DNA from 3 places in the Synechococcus sp. H70.2 genome. Region 1 is predicted to be linked to each of the others. Evidence: predicted binding sites of a transcription regulator. Region 1 holds the regulator's gene; each other region holds the start of a gene.

What was found. Region 1 encodes NtcA, which controls nitrogen genes in cyanobacteria. Its sites were predicted from a motif close to GTANCNNNNGNTAC; they were not measured.
Region 2: a site for NtcA is predicted at 1,560-1,573, ahead of NW822_RS06920 (P-II family nitrogen regulator). Genes of this name have one in related genera too.
Region 3: a site for NtcA is predicted at 2,114-2,127, ahead of NW822_RS03070 (ferredoxin--nitrite reductase). Genes of this name have one in related genera too.

Annotation. Positions count from the first base shown of each region.
Region 1 covers NZ_JANSIU010000005.1:29,504-32,779, reverse strand. Annotated here, with positions in the region: gene leuB (3-isopropylmalate dehydrogenase) at 1-983, shown strand, start outside; gene ntcA (global nitrogen regulator NtcA) at 1,089-1,760, opposite strand; gene NW822_RS06250 (M61 family metallopeptidase) at 1,909-3,276, shown strand, end outside.
Region 2 covers NZ_JANSIU010000005.1:171,755-175,030, forward strand. Annotated here, with positions in the region: gene NW822_RS06915 (IctB family putative bicarbonate transporter) at 149-1,525, shown strand; gene NW822_RS06920 (P-II family nitrogen regulator) at 1,633-1,971, shown strand; gene NW822_RS06925 (ammonium transporter) at 2,101-3,276, shown strand, end outside.
Region 3 covers NZ_JANSIU010000002.1:172,733-176,008, forward strand. Annotated here, with positions in the region: gene NW822_RS03065 (CmpA/NrtA family ABC transporter substrate-binding protein) at 1-458, opposite strand, end outside; gene NW822_RS03070 (ferredoxin--nitrite reductase) at 519-2,057, opposite strand; gene mutS (DNA mismatch repair protein MutS) at 2,379-3,276, shown strand, end outside.

The DNA of each region.
Region 1 (3,276 bases):
CCTACGAAGCCACTGGGGATCCCTTGCCCCCAGAGACCTTGAAAATGGCCCAGGAGAGCGATGCTGTTTACCTGGCAGCAGTTGGCGACTTCAAGTACGACGCCCTGCCGCGGGAGAAGCGCCCTGAGCAGGCTTTGCTGGGCTTGCGGGCTGGCTTGGGACTGTTTGCCAACTTGCGCCCGGTGAAGATCTTTCCGCCACTGGTGGAGGCCTCTTCCCTCAAGCCGGAGGTGGTGGCCGGGATCGACCTGGTGGTGGTGCGCGAGCTCACCGGTGGCATCTACTTTGGTCAGCCCCGCGGGATCTTCGTCGATGCCCAAGGATCCCGACGCGGCGTAAACACCATGGTCTACACTGAGGCCGAGGTGGACCGCATTGCCCGCATGGCTTTTGAACTGGCCCGCAAGCGGCGGCGCAAGCTCTGCTCGGTGGATAAGGCCAATGTGCTGGAAGTGTCGCAACTGTGGCGGGAGCGGGTCAATGCCGTGGCAGCGGAATACCCTGACGTGGAGCTGTCCCATCTGTATGTTGATAACGCCGCTATGCAGTTGGTGCGCTGGCCGAAGCAGTTTGACGTCATCCTGACAGAGAACCTCTTTGGGGATATCCTCTCCGATGAGGCAGCCATGCTAACTGGCTCCATTGGCATGTTGCCTTCCGCCTCTTTGGGAGTTGCCGGCCCTGGTCTATACGAGCCAGTCCATGGCTCAGCTCCCGATATTGCCGGTCAAGACAAGGCCAACCCTCTTGCCCAGGTGCTCTCTGGGGCAATGCTGCTGCGCTACTCTTTGGATCAGCCCCAAGCTGCCGACCGCATCGAACAGGCCGTTGAGACAGTTTTGGCCCAGGGCTACCGCACCGCCGACATCTACTCGGAGGGGATGACCCTCGTAGGCTGCCGCGAGATGGGAGAAAAGATCCTGGCCGCCTTGGCTCAACAGCAAGCCTCTCCCCAAGAATCGCCCTCAGCCGCCGGCGGTTAAGTAGGGGTTTGCTTGCTGCTGCCCCCCTCTCCTGCAGGGAGGGATCACCCCGCCAACCAGTGGTGCGGCCATTCCCGGAAACGGCCGTGGGGCCAGGTCCTCCTCCTAGGCAAAGCGATAGCTTAGCTGGATTGGGTCGTGGACAGTGATCTTTTTCTTGTGGATGGAAATGTAGTTCTTCTTGCGCAACTCTCCCAAGAGACGGGTAATGGTGACGCGGGTTGAGCCAATGGCTTCGGCAATGGCCTGGTGAGAGAGCTTGAGGTCGATGGTCACGCCATTGGGGCCGGGCACGCCGAAGTCGCGGCAGAGGATCAGCAAAAAGCTAACCAGCCGGGAGGCCATGTCGCGGTGGGCCAGTGTTTCAATCATCATCTCTGTCTGCAGGATGCGAGAAGCCAAGCTCTTGAGCAGCAGCATGGCCAGCTCAGCGTTCTCCCGCACAGACTTTTCCACCTGCTCGATGGGCAGAGAGAGCAGCTCGACGCGAGTGAAGGCTACGGCATGATAGAAGCGGTCGGAGCGCTGCCCGGTAATGAAGGAGAGCACCCCAAAAATGCTGTTTTCCCGCAGGAGGGCGACAGTAATTTCCTCCCCCATTTCGTACACCCGCGACAGCTTAACAGCTCCCTTGACCAAAAAGTAAACCCGCTCCGCCGGATCGCCGGGGAGGAAAATGGTCTTGCCACGTTCAAAGGTTTCGATAACTGGAGGATGGTGAGGCCCTCCTAGCTGTTTAAAGGCTGCAATGAGAGATTTTTCTGCAACGGCCACCACGGGATTCGACAACCTCTCAAGGTCAGTTTATCTCTAGGATCAACTCCTAAACCCAGATCAAGCTGCCTACGATTCGAAGACTACTCTAGACTCTGGATATCTTTGTAGCAATAGCTACATTTCTCTTGTTGCGGTAGGGGAAGATCGTATGGGGATTGCCACCCTCTCTCGCCATAGCCGCCAGCACTTTACAGTACGGATGCCAGAGCCAGCCAACCACCTTTTGGAGGTGGAGCTGCAGATTCGCGAAGTGGAACCGGAGGTGCCTCTGCGGCTGCGGCTGCCAGTGTGGACGCCGGGATCCTACCTAGTGCGGGAGTATGCCCGCCATGTGCAGGAGTTTCAAGCCCTGAGCGAGCAAGGGAGCCCTTTGGCCTGGCGAAAGGTTGATAAAAACACCTGGGAGGTCAATCCAGCGGGGTGTTCGGCGGTCACCATCCGCTATCGGGTCTATGCCTATGAGCTGACGGTGCGCACCAACCATCTGGATCTCACCCATGCCTATTTCAACGGGGCAGCGCTCTTTCTCTACGTGCTCGGCCGCGAGCGGGAACCCTACACCTTGACGGTGATCCCTCCTCAACCCGACTGGCGTGTCGCCACCAGCTTGCAGCCCTTGCCCGCCGCTGAGGATTCCAATGCCGGCTGGTCGTTCCTGGCGGCAGACTACGACGAGCTGGTGGATAGTCCAGTGGAGGTGGGCCTGCACCAGTTGCGGTCGTTTGCGGTGGAAGGGATCCCGCATTACTTCGTGGTCTGGGGAGCAGGCACCCTGGATTTGGAGCAAGCGGTGGCCGATGCTGAGAAAATTGTCCGGGCCACTGCAGCGTTTTTTGGCGGGTTGCCCTACGACCGCTACTGGTTTATTGTGCATTTGTCACCAGGGGGATTTGGCGGCCTAGAGCACAAGTACAGTGCTACCCTCAACTATTCTGGCCTGGAGCTGCATCAGCCCCAGTCCTACCGCCGCTTTTTGGCGCTGCTGGCCCATGAGCTTTTCCATGCTTGGAACGTCAAGCGGCTGCGCCCTCTGGCTTTGGAGAAAATTGACTACAACCAAGAAAACTATGTGGACTGCCTCTGGTTTTGCGAGGGGGCGACCAGCTACTACGAAAACGTGATCTTGCTGCGGGCAGGGATCCTCACCGCCAAAGAGTTTTTACAGATCCTATCTGAGCAAATTGGCCAGCTGCAGCGTACTCCGGGTCGGGCCGTGCAATCGCTGCAGGAGTCCAGTTTCGACGCTTGGATCAAGCTCTACCGTCCCCACGAAAATAGCCTCAACAGCCAGGTTTCCTATTACCTAAAGGGCGCTTTGGTCTGCTGGCTGCTGGATCTGCACATTCGCCACCTTTCGGGGGGCCAGGGATCCCTAGACACAGCCATGCGGGATTTGTGGCAGCGCTTTGGCCGGTTTGAGAAAGGCTACACCCACCAAGACCTGCGGGAGGCCTTTGAGCGGGCAGCCGGCACCGATCTTGGCCACTTTTTCTCTGCCTACGTGGAAGGTACGGAA
Region 2 (3,276 bases), 140 kb from region 1:
GGCAGGGCTAGGAGCCAACTCTCGACCTAACGTGCTCCCGAAGCAGCTAGAGTCCGGAGGGATCCCGCCTGCCCTGACGTCCCTGCCCTTGGCCGCTGGGGAGATAAACTCGGAAGATGAGCGGAGGCAAGCGGGCTGGAAAGCGGCAATGGAACAAGCAAGGCAACTGTGGCAAGCTCTGCTGCTGCAGGATTTTCCTATCGATTCCTGGTGGCGGAGCAGCTTTTTGGGCCGCCTGTCGGGATCCCTGAAAAACTGGGGCCAAGGTAGCTTACTCGTCCAAGGCTTGGACGGGATTGGCTTGGGTCTGGTGTTGCTCTACTGGGTCTTTTCCTCCCAAAGCTCCACCGGCATCCTCGGCCTAATCCTACTGGCCATGGCGGCGCTTGTGGTCTTGGGCTGGCTGGTGGAAACCCCGACTGGGCTACCTGTCCATCTGCCCCTGGGCCTTTTCTGGGGAATTGCCACCCTGGCAACGCTCCTTTCGCCGGTTCCCTACGCAGCGCGGGATGGTTGGCTGAAGCTGACGCTTTACCTAGCCGGCTATCTGCTTTTGCATCGTCTGCTGCGCCAACCCCAATTCCGAGATGGGATTGTTGGATCCCTGCTCTTGGTCAGCCTGGGAATGGGGATCTACGGCCTGCGGCAGTACTTCTACGGGGCGGCCGAACTGGCCACCTGGGTGGATCCAGAATCGGGCTTGGCAGGCCTGACGCGGGTGTACAGCTATCTGCGCAACCCTAACCTGTATGGGGGCTACCTGGTTCCCCTCCTCCCCTTGGGGCTGGCTGCCATTTGCCTCTGGCCACGTTGGGGGATCAAGCTTCTGGTGGGGTTTACAACCGCCGTCAACCTTGTCTGTCTGGTGCTGACTTACAGCCGCGGTGCCTGGATTGGGGGGCTGGCAGCGCTGGGGATGATGGCCCTGCTGCTGGCCCAATGGTACACCCCCCGCCTGCCGGCCCGTTGGCAGCGTTGGACGGTGCCGGCTCTCTTGGGAGGGGGCGCAGCCGCGCTGCTGCTTGCCATCTTGACGGTACGCCCCTTGCGGCTGCGGGCTCAGAGCCTTTTTTGGGGACGGCTAGATACCAGCAACAATTTTCGCCTCAACGTCTGGGCGGCAGTGCTGGAGATGATCCGCGACTTTCCCATCTTGGGGATCGGCCCTGGTAATGTCGCCTTCAGCCGCGTCTATCCCCTCTACCAGCGGGGCAACTTCAGCGCCCTTGCAGCCTACTCGGTGCCGCTCCAGATTACCTTGGAGACGGGCTTAGTCGGATCCCTGGCTTTTGCTTGGTTCCTCCTGGTGCTCTGGGATCACGGCTGGAGAGGCTGGAAACGTTTACTTGCCTGCCGGGATCCCCAGGGCCTGTGGGTGGCGGCAGGTTTAGCAGCCTGCACCGGCATGATGGCCCACGGCCTGGTGGACACCATCTGGTACCGTCCCCAGGTGCAAATGCTGTGGTGGCTGGCCGTGGCTCTCATCACAGCCAACTTGGCTTCCTCGAAGCAGCTTTCCCTGTAATATGTTCTCGGGGTTGGCCCCTCGGCTCAAAACTGTATCTGGAGTTACAACTTGCAGGTGGCAGCGATGCTAGAAGTGAGCGGAGCTCTCTGGGGCAGAGACAGCCAATGAAAAAGATTGAAGCTATCATTCGGCCCTTCAAGCTTGATGAGGTGAAGGTAGCCCTAGTGAATGCCGGAATTGTTGGCATGACCGTAACGGAGGTGCGGGGGTTTGGCCGGCAGAAAGGGCAAACTGAGCGCTATCGGGGATCCGAGTATACAGTCGAGTTCCTGCAGAAGCTGAAGGTGGAGATCGTGGTTGAAGATGAGCTGGTGGATACGGTGGTGGAGAAGCTGATTGCAGCCGCTCGCACTGGCGAAATCGGGGACGGCAAGATTTTCATCAGCCCTGTCGAGAAAACCATTCGCATCCGCACTGGTGAAGTAAACCGAGATGCTTTGTAAAAAAGTTGTTTTTGGGGCCTAGGTTGCCTCTCTCCTCAGCCTCATCCTGGCTTGTTGAGGGGGAAAGTGGATTCTGTTTCATTTTTTGGCATTGCCAAAAGTAGCGTCTCTCTAGTTGAGCGAAAAAGCATGTCGACAACCATGATCCAAAGACTCAAAGGCCAAGTACTGCAGTGGCTCTGCCGACCCACTCAGGGGGGCTTAACTGCTGCTCTGACGATTTCACTAGTTTTCCTATTGGGTCAGGAGAGCGCCTGCGCCCAGGACGCGGAAGTCGTGCAGAAACATGCTGACACCGTCTGGACGCTGGTGGGGGCAGCCTTGGTGTTCTTCATGCAGGCGGGGTTTGCCATGGTGGAGACGGGCTTTACCCGCGCCAAGAATGCCGCCAACATCATGATGAAGAACTTGATGGACTTCTGCATGGGCTGTTGCGCCTTTTGGTTCATCGGGTTTGGTCTGATGTTTGGAGAAAATGCTGGCTTCTTTGGCAGGAGCTGGTTTGCTTTCAGTTGGCAGCAAGCCCACGAAGCAGGAGACTGGCCTTTTACGTTCTTCGTCTTCCAGATGGTGTTTGCCGCCACCGCTGCCACTATTGTTTCCGGGGCCATGGCGGAGCGCACCAAGTTCGTGGCCTACCTCATCTACTCTGTCGTCATCTCTGGGTTGATCTACCCCATCTCGGGGGGCTGGGCTTGGAATGGGCTGTTTGGCGACTACAACGGTGGCACCAGCGGCTGGCTGGAAGATCTGGGCTTCATCGACTTTGCCGGTTCGGGCGTGGTGCACCTGGTGGGGGGCGCTTCCGCCTTGGCCGGGGCCATGGTGCTTGGCCCTCGCATCGGCAAGTACGGCCCCAACGGAGAGCCGCGGGCGATTCCCGGCCACAACCTGCCCCTGGGGATGCTGGGAGTGTTTATCCTCACCTTGGGTTGGATTGGGTTCAACGCCGGCTCGACCACAGCCGCCAGCCCCGATATCGGCTGGATTGCCATGAACACGCTGCTAGCCGCTTCGGCAGGGGCCATTGGGGCGATGGTTACCTGCTGGGTGCATTTTGGCAAGCCGGATATGACCTTTGCCGCCAACGGGGTGCTGGCCGGCTTGGTAGGGATCACTGCTCCTTGCAACACTGTCCACCCTGTGGGAGCTTTGATCATCGGTTCGGTGGCCGGGATCCTGGTGGTCATCTCGGCGGTGATTTTGGATACGGTGCTGAAGATTGACGATCCGGTGGGGGCGATTTCGGTACACGGCACCTGCGGTATCTGGGGGGTGTTGGCAGCAGGGATCCCTTGGTTTGCC
Region 3 (3,276 bases), on a different contig from region 1:
AAATCCCGGTACTCGTTGGCAATGCTGATGCCCTGACCGTCCAAGTTCAGGCGGGCCAGAATGTACATCGGTACCGGCTTGCCATCGGTAACTTTGCCGGTGGTGATGAGATAGGGCATGGGGCTGAGAATGTGCGCCCCATCGATGCCGCCAGCAGCGGATCCCAGCACCAAGTTGTCGCGGGTGGTGCCCCAAGAGGCCTGCTTGACCACCTCCACGTCCTTCATGCCGTACTTGTCAAAAAACCCCTTCTCTTTGGCAATGATCAGGGGGGCGGCGTCGGTGAGAGCAATGAACCCCAGCTTGGCCCGCGTGGTCTCGGGAGTATCGGCCTGGGCCACCCAGTAGCCCTGACCCAAAGATCGCGATTGGGCGCGTGGGATCCCAGCCGCGGCTGCTCCTGCTGCCAGGGCGGCTGCCCCGGCCAAAAATTGGCGACGGGAGAACAGTTTAGACATCGGAACCTCCAAGATTTTGCACGACGCAGAGAGGAAACCTTCCCCAGACTTGGCCCCTACTTAGCAAGCCATCATGGGGGAAGCCGATGGACGCTGGCGCGGCCTGGCCCCGAAGTGCTCAATCAGCAGCTCCACCAAGACGGGCTTGAGGTCTTCGCAAGGGATCCCTCGACGCACACATTCGCCCAGCTTGGCGTCTTTGCCTACTTCTCCCCCCATGTAGATGTCCACCGCTTCCACCGGCTTGCCGTCCTTGCGGGCGGTGGTGCCCATGAGGCCGATATCGGCCACCTGGGGCTGGCCGCAGGAGTTGGGGCAGCCCGTCCAGTGGATGCGCACCGTCTGCGGGATCTCCAGCTCGGCTTCCAGCTCTTCCATTAGAGCCACAGCGCGGTTTTTGGTCTCGATGAGGGCAAAGTTGCAGAACTGGTTGCCCGTGCAGGACACCAGCCCCCGCTGCAAGGGCCCCGGGTTGGGGGAGAACTTTTTCAAGAGCGGCTCTTTAAGCAGCGGCGCCACCCGCGAATCGGGCACATTGGGGATGAGCACGTTCTGCTCCACCGTCAGCCGCAGCTCCCCGGAGCCGTATACCTCCGCTAGGCGGGCCAGCTCCATCATCTCCAGGGCATTCAGCCGTCCCACCGGCACGTGCAGGCCAACGAAGTTCAAGCCCAGCTGCTTCTGGGCATGCACCCCCAGGAGATCCCGCTTCTGCCAGACCACCTCATCTTTTTCCGCCGCCCTGGAGAGCGGATGGCCAATCTGCCGCTCCACAGCCGCCCGAAACTTCTCCAGGCCCCACTCGTCAATGAGCCACCTCAGCCGCGCCTTCTGCCGGTTGGCCCGCAGGCCGTGATCCCGGTAGACCAGCAGCACCGCCTCGCACAGAGGAACCACATCGCGGGGATCCACCCAGACATCCAGCCCGATGGCCTCGGCACAGCGGCGGGCCGAAAAAAAGCCCCCCACCAAGACGTTGAAGCCCAGCTTGCCCGCTTTGAAGGCCGGTACAAAGGCCAGGTCGTTGATCTCCGCATGAACGGAGTTGTCGCGACAACCGCAGATGGCGATGTTAAACTTACGCGGCAGATTGGTGAAGGAAGGGTTGCCCTCGCCGTTGTTGGTTACCATGTCCTGCACCTTGCGGGTGAGGCCGCGCACGTCAATCAGCTCATCTGGGTCAATGCCCGCAAGGGGGGATCCCGTAATGTTGCGCACATTGTCCATGCCCGACTGGATGCTGGTCAGGCCCACCTCCTTCAAGTAGCCCAAGATCTGGGGCATCTCCTCGATGGGGATGCCGCGCAGTTGCAGGTTCTGCCGGGTGGTGATGTCGGCTACGCCATCTTTTCCATAGGGATGGATGATCGCCGCCAACATCCGCATCTGGCCGCTGGTCAGGATCCCATTGGGCAGGCGCAGCCGCAGCATAAACTGGCCGGGCGTGCGCTTGCGAAAGAAGATCCCCAGCCACTTGAGGCGGTGATCCCGGTCGTCTTCAGGGATGTTCTCCCAGCCCATGCGGGCAAACGCTTCCAGCTCGGCTTTGACCGCTAGCCCGTCCTTTTCGCTTTTGAGGCGCTCAAATTGGTTCGCCATCGTCGCTGCCGTAGGGGAACACCGGCTACCTTAGCGATGGCCAACCGTTAACTTTGGTATTTGCCGTTACACTTCGTAACAAGTTATGCCGTTTTGTCATAACTCACTTGCGAGGAGCGCATAGCGGATCCGCCTGGCTTGCCCCCAGGGTGTCTCGGGGTCAACTCCCGATGACGGTGCTTGGCCCCCATCGCAAACCTCCTACTGTCCTTGGCCACAGGCAGTTTGCCCTCACCGCCCTGCCCAGGGAGAGGGGGAAGATCATAAATGGCCGAAGCCGACTAGCTTGGGTTGGAAGAGCCATCCTGAAGCATTGGCGCTATGACTTCTTCCGCTGCCCCTGAGCCCACTTGGGATGCCCTGCAGGTGGATCCCGCCCTGCTCACCCCCATGATGCAGCACTACGTAGAGCTGAAGCGGCAATACCCGCACGCCATCCTGCTCTACCGCCTGGGGGATTTCTACGAGATGTTTTTCCAGGACGCGCAACTGGTGTCGCGGGAGCTGGAGCTGGTGCTCACCGGGCGAGAGGCAGGGGCCATCGGGCGGGTGCCCATGTGCGGGATCCCTTACCACGCCTTTGACCGCTATGCCGCCCAGTTGGTGGCCAAAGGCTATGCCCTAGCCGTCTGCGACCAGATGGAGCCGGCGGATCAAGCCAAAGGCTTGGTGCGGCGGGAAGTGACGCGGGTCATCACCCCCGGCACGGTCATCGAAGAGGAGCTGCTGCAGGCGCGGCAAAATAACTACCTGGCGGCCATTGTCCGCCTGCGAGGCTCCAAGCAAACCGCCTGGGGCCTGGCCTACGCCGACATTTCCACTGGCGAGTTCTGGGTCTGCCAGAGTGAGGGGCAAGAGCAGCTAGAACAGGAGCTGGCCCGGCTGCAGCCGGCGGAGATCCTGCTGCCCACTGAGGAAGGGCTGGGCCTGGGCTTGATGCGGCCTGGAGATTCCCACGCTCCCCTGGGCCTACCCGGCCAGTACACCTATACCCTGCGCCCGGCGGAGCCCTTTGAGCTGGCGGTGGCGCGGGACAACCTACTGCAGACCTATGGCCTGCGCTCCCTGGAGGGCTTGGGCTGCGAGGGGCTGCCCCTGGCCATTCGGGCGGCGGGGGGATTGCTCCACTATCTGGAAGAAACGCAAAAGAACCTGGTGCAGCCTTCTCCCCAGGGAGGCCATCCGCTCCTGCGCCCGCCCCGCACCTACCAGCTCACCG